One region of the Vibrio kanaloae genome, then DNA from elsewhere that is predicted to be linked to it. Evidence: predicted binding sites of a transcription regulator. Region 1 holds the regulator's gene; the other holds the start of a gene.
The links. Region 1 encodes CRP, which controls carbon source genes, mostly activating them, when cyclic AMP is high. Its sites were predicted from a motif close to TGTGANNNNNNTCACA; they were not measured.
Positions count from the first base shown of each region.

Region 1 (3,177 bases):
TTACTAGCTTGCTAGAATCTCTGACAAGGAGTCACCATGACGCCCGATCTACTATTTAAATCACTATGGGATGATTACATTCACAGGCTGTGCCCATCGGCTGAGAAAGTACACCAGTTGCTAAAAGAAGACGAAGCGCTGATTAATGATCATATTGCACTGCGTACTTTCAATGTAGCTCCGCTGGGAATTGAAACGCTGGCTAAGCCTTTCCTTGAGTTAGGTTATAAAGCGTGTGGCGATTACCTGTTTGAGAGCAAGAAGCTAGTTGCTAAGCATTACGAGCATCCAGATCCAAAACAGCCGAAAGTGTTCATTAGTGAATTGAAGGTAGAAGAGTGCTCAAGTGAGTTGCAACAGATCGTTGCTAAGTTGGTTGAGCAAGTTGATGCAAGTCAGCTTCAAGGTCATGAATTCTTGTTTGGTGGTCGTCTCTGGGATTTGAGCTTCGCAGATTTCCAAGTGCTAGCAAAAGAGAGTGAATACGCGTCTTGGTTAGCGGCTCATGGATATGGAGCTAACCACTTTACGGTGAGTGTGAACCAACTTAATAAATTCGATGAAGTGCAGGCCGTGAATGACTATCTGAATGAGTCGGGATTCACTATCAATGCGTCTGGAGGTGAGGTTAAAGGCTCTCCAGAGGTCTTATTAGAACAATCATCAACAATGGCAGATAAAGTCCCAGTTTCATTTGTTGAAGGCAATGAGACGATTCCTGGTGGCTTCTATGAGTTTGCTAAGCGCTATGCGATGGCGAATGGTGAGCTTTATACCGGGTTTGTCGCAGCATCGGCTGACAAGATTTTTGAAAGCACCAACGGTTAACGGACGAAGCTCTATTTCGTAACGCTCTCGCATCTTCAAAAAACAAAAAAAGCCACCAAATTTGCATTTGGTGGCTTTCAAATTTTTGGCTCAGCTAATCGAGATTAACGAGTGCCGTATACCACGATAGTTTTACCGTGTGCAGAAATTAGGTTCTGCTCTTCTAGCATCTTCAAGATACGACCTACTGTCTCACGAGAACAACCAACGATCTGGCCAATTTCTTGACGAGTGATCTTGATTTGCATGCCGTCAGGGTGAGTCATTGCATCGGGTTGTTTCGCTAGGTTTAGTAGCGTTTGAGCGATACGACCGGTTACGTCAAGGAACGCTAAGTCACCAACTTTTTGGCTAGTTACTTGTAGGCGGCTTGCCATTTGCGCTGAAAGACGCATCAGGATGTCTGGGTTCACTTGGATAAGTTGGCGGAATTTCTTGAAAGAAATCTCAGCAACTTCACAAGGAGATTTTGCTCGAACCCACGCAGTACGCTCTTGGTCTTCTTCGAATAAGCCAAGCTCACCGATGAAGTCGCCTTGGTTTAGGTAAGAAAGAATCATTTCCTTACCTTCTTCGTCTTTGATAAGAACTGCCACAGAACCTTTCACAATGTAGTACAAGGTTTCTGCCTTTTCACCAGCATGAATCAAAGTACTTTTTGAAGGGTACTTATGAATATGACAGTGTGAAAGGAACCACTCTAATGTTGGATCGGTTTGGGGTTTACCTAGAACCATAATATCTTACTTCCTCTGCAGGGTATGCTTGCTGCTTTCCGTATTTTAGCTAAGCCTGGATTGACTCGTTAGGATAAGAGCACTAGTTGAGTGCTGCAAGCTATCTTGTGTTTCGTTTAAGAATAGTATCCTTTTTCAGGTACTATTTCTTGATTTTAATCGTGACCAAGCTACGATTTTTTACGCAAAATTGTGCACATGATCACGGTATGAAAAGTAATCAATAAGAACGACGTACCGTTAACCTATTTTTCCGGTTTCGATGAGCTGTTGCAGGATTGGTCTTACAATGAGCTCCATAGCAAAACTCATTTTTCCTCCTGGCACGACAAGCGTGTTGTGGCGAGACATAAATGAGCCATCAATCATTGCCAAAAGGTATGGGAAATCGACGTTTTTGATGCCACGCAAACGTATAACTACGAAGCTCTCGTCTAAACTAGGGATCCCTTTGGCGTTGAGTGGGTTGGATGTATCTACGGTTGGAACTCGTTGAAAATTGATATGAGTACGTGAAAATTGAGGAGTAATGTAGTTAAGATAATCATCCATTGAACGAACAATTGAGTCCATTACTGCTTCACGCGAGTGCCCGCGATCGCGTGTGTCACGAACGAATTTTTGTATCCATTCAAGGTTCACGATTGGCACCATACCGATTAGCAGGTCGACATGTTTAGAGACGTTGATGTCTCCGTCTACTACACCGCCGTGTAGGCCTTCGTAGAACATCACATTTGAATTTTCAGGGATCTCTTGCCATGGCGTAAAGGTACCTGGCATTTGATTGTAAGGCACGGCTTCATCGAAGGTGTGCAGATAACTCCGTACTTTACCGGTGCCTTCATTACCATACTGATGGAAGAATTCTTCTAATGCGCCAAAATCGTTAGCCTGTGGACCAAAGTAGCTGATGTGCTTACCTTGCGCGCGTGCCTTGCGGATTTCGACATCCATTTCTGGTCGAGTAAAGCGATGGAAACTATCCCCTTCAACCCAAGCGGCCTTCACGTCCATCATATTGAACATTTTGCGGAAGGCTTCTGAGGTAGTGGTGGTGCCGGCTCCAGATGAACCCGTCACCGCAATAATTGGATGTTTAGCGGACATGACAACCCTTGTCGTTTGAGTAACATACTTGTTAGCAATCGACTTTTACTATAACACGGCTCCTTTCTAAGCGCAGCCTAGAAGCGTTTTATGACTTGGATATCAACGGTTTCATGTAGCTCAGAAAACACGATGCTGACCTCTCCCGAGGCTAATTGATGTTTCACTTGGTCAATCTTGTTCTGTAATGAAACCTCTACGTCGCCGTAGTCTGTACCTTCACGCAGTACGAACTCTTTGATGAGGTTTTCCAGTGTCTCTGGCGCGATGTCTTGCCATGGGATGATCATAAATACTTCTCTCTTTTATGTTCATGAGTATGTTCATTGGTACGTTGATGAGTGTGTCTAGTGACATTATCACTCCCCCTTTTTACCAAGGCTAAGCTTATTTTTATAACGTCCGGGCATTATGCCGAATCTTGGAGACTTTCATAGTAGGCGGGTAATGCTTCTTCCAACCAAAATCTAGGTTTGAGCGTACTGCCGGTAATAAAGCCCAC
Region 1 covers NZ_AP025497.1:303,859-307,035, forward strand. The annotation lists gene OCV24_RS01350 (DUF1338 domain-containing protein) at 37-828, shown strand; gene crp (cAMP-activated global transcriptional regulator CRP) at 933-1,565, opposite strand; gene OCV24_RS01360 (phosphoribulokinase) at 1,806-2,675, opposite strand; gene OCV24_RS01365 (YheU family protein) at 2,753-2,965, opposite strand; gene OCV24_RS01370 (hydrolase) at 3,085-3,177, opposite strand, start outside.

Region 2 (3,177 bases), on a different replicon from region 1:
TGGGTGCGTATCGTTCAGTTGAATCGTTTCTTGCTTCGGCAGATCTTCTAGAGAGAAACCTGTTGCTTCGTGGCGACGTAGAATATCGCGAACAGACGCTGCTGAGTGGAAGTACTGCTGCATTAGACGCAGAGTCTTACCTTTCTCGTGGTTGTCGTTCGGGTAAAGTACTTTAGTGATGTTGCCTGCATCGATTAGCGAGTGTTGCGCTTCGAAGTAATCACCGTTGTTAAAGCTTGCTAGTGAGAATGGTGCAATTGCCTGACATTCCCAAAGACGCAGCGGGTAAACCGTGTTTGACTCGTAACCTACGATAGGTAGATCCCAAGGCATTGCTTTTACTTCCATACCTGGAACCCAAGTACGTACTTCTTTACCGTCAATGAATTCAACGTCTACATGACCGTAAAAACCAATGTGCTGTGCTAGTTCTGGACGAGCGACTTCCCATGGGTAACCTTCAACACCACGCCATGCGTCTGGTGATTCTTGTTGGCGACCGTTTTGAAAAGACTGTTTGAATAGGCCGTATTCATAGTGAAGACCGTAGCCTACTGTTGGGTATTCTTGAGCGGCACAAGAATCCATGAAACAAGCAGCTAGTCGACCAAGACCACCATTACCTAATGACGGGTCGCGTTCTTCTTCTAGAAGGTCAGTTAGGTTTTGACCTAGCTCTTCCATTGCATGAGTGATCTGTTCGTATAGACCCATGCTGATCAAGTTGTTACCTGTTAGACGACCAATCAAAAACTCTAGTGATAGGTAGTTAACGCTCTTCGCGTTCTTAATTTTTTCGTCATTTTCAGTAGCTAGCAGGTCAAAGGTTGTCAATTCTGCTAACGCGCGGCCCATTGCTAGGTACCATGCACGGCTATCTGCGTTTTCAATTGTTGTTGCGTAGGTCGCAGACAAATGCTTCTTAACGCTCTCTTGGAACGACACTTTATCGAAAGTTTTTTGCTGAGTTGGTTTCATTTCAGAAATCTCGCTTTTAATAGTTCTAATTCATCTATGACATATCGTGCATGGTCACCATAAACTAAACATCCTCCCGGCCTTACAACTAACTAGGAGTAGATTAGAGGGCGTAGGGGGCGTACCGAGATTTGGTTAGTGATCTGACTCTCATGTTCTGAGTTAGAACAAAATCTTGGAGTGACCAAGATCACAAGCTCCCGTCGGATAACTTAACTTCAATTGATGTAACTTTTATTTACGTCTCTAAAAGTCATTGCTAAATCTGATATTCAGATCACGAAATTTGTTTAGCATCTCATTCTTTTACAGAGAAACCGGTGTAAGAGAAGGAGAAGTCACATTCACAAACCGCACCTAAGGTGACTTAAATCACAAATAAAGGGCGTAGAACATCAAAAACATGCAGGAGTGCAAGGTTTCTGTGGAGGATCATAGTCGGTATCGTTTCGCTTCACGTACCATAAACGAAGACTTAAGTAATTAGGCTAATGTCATTGGACAAGCACTCAACAATAGATTGGGATAATCCAGAACATAAGCCACGAAATAGGTGAAAAACTTCGATATGTGGATCCCTTCAAAACTGACCCGTCCCGGCCGCTTACACAATGCGATTCTACGACCTAGGGTTCTCGATCTGCTTCAGAACGCAGATTGTTACAAGCTGGTGCTATTTCGCTCCCCAGCAGGGTATGGCAAAACCACAATGGCCGCGCAATGGCTAGTAGATAAGCCTAATGTGGGTTGGTACAGCATTGATGATAGTGACAACGATCCATTTCGCTTTATTAACTATCTATTGCAATCACTCAATAAAGCGACTCAAAATATCTGTCCTAATGCCCAAAAGCTGGCAGAGAAAAGACAGTTTTCATCGCTGCATTCGTTATTAAGTGAAGTTTTCGCAGAAATGTCTGAGTTCCATCATGAATGTTTCCTTGTGTTGGACGACTACCACTTGGTTAACAATGATGACATTCATGAAGCAATGCGCTTTTTCCTCAAACATATGCCCGACAACCTGACGCTCGTTGTAACCAGCCGAGGAACACCACCACTCGGTACCGCCAACCTGCGCGTACGTGACTTAATGATAGAGCTAGGTAACGATTCACTGGCTTTTGATACTGAAGAGACCACGCGCTTTTTCAACCAACGCGTAGCCGATGGCATTGATGACATCACAGCAGACAGCATTTGTACTTATGTAGAGGGTTGGCCTTCTGCCTTGCAACTTATAGCGCTGCAAGCCCAACATCAAAAACGTACTCTAGCGCAATCAGCGGAGTCGTTCTCACACTTTAACCATGCTCATCTTTGGGACTATTTGGTGGAAGAAGTGTTCGACTTGTTAGACAAAGAAACTCGACAATTCTTAATGCAGTGCTCTGTGCTTGATCACTTCAACGACGAGCTAGTATGTGCACTCACTCAACGTGAAGACGCGCTCGGTATGATCGAGTCACTCAATCGATTTGGCCTGTTCATCTACCCTCTTGAAGGTGAGAAAAACTGGTACCGCTTCCATAACCTATTTGGTGAATTTCTCGCGCACGAACGCCAAGCACGAATTCCGCAACAAGAAGCTGAATTGCATCGAAGTGCGGCTAAAGCTTGGATCAAACAGAAAACGCCTCATCAAGCTCTTCGACATGCACAGCGTGCTGACGACCCACAATTGATTGTTCAGATCTTAAGTGATCACGGATGGCAGATGTTCAACCAAGGTGAGCTCTCTTCATTAGAGATGGCGATCAAGCAACTGACACCTGACCAACTTTACAGTGAACCTAAACTGTCAATGTTGCGCGCATGGCTGGCACAAAGTCAGCATCGATATGATCAAGTAGGCACCTTGCTGGAAGAAGCCGAAGCGCAATATCAAGCTCGAAATATTGAGCTTGATACTCAACAACAAGGGCAGTACAACTCCCTGCGTGCGCAAGTAGCCATCAACAGTAATGAACCTGAAAAAGCGCTAGAATTAGCCGAACTTTCATTAAGTCAACTAAATACAACGGTATACCGTAGCCGTATAGTAGCGACCTCTGTTGTTGGTGAAGTGAACCATGTTATGGGCAACCTTAGCCGTGCGCTACCGATGATGCAGCAAACAGAAAAACTCGCACGTCAGTATCAAGTTTACCATCAGGCGCTGTGGGCAATTCTGCAACAGAGTGAAATATTAATTGCTCA
Region 2 covers NZ_AP025498.1:573,074-576,250, reverse strand. The annotation lists gene OCV24_RS16830 (glycogen/starch/alpha-glucan phosphorylase) at 1-978, opposite strand, end outside; gene malT (HTH-type transcriptional regulator MalT) at 1,547-3,177, shown strand, end outside.
Region 2: the regulator CRP is predicted to act here: its motif matches at 1,340-1,355, upstream of malT (HTH-type transcriptional regulator MalT).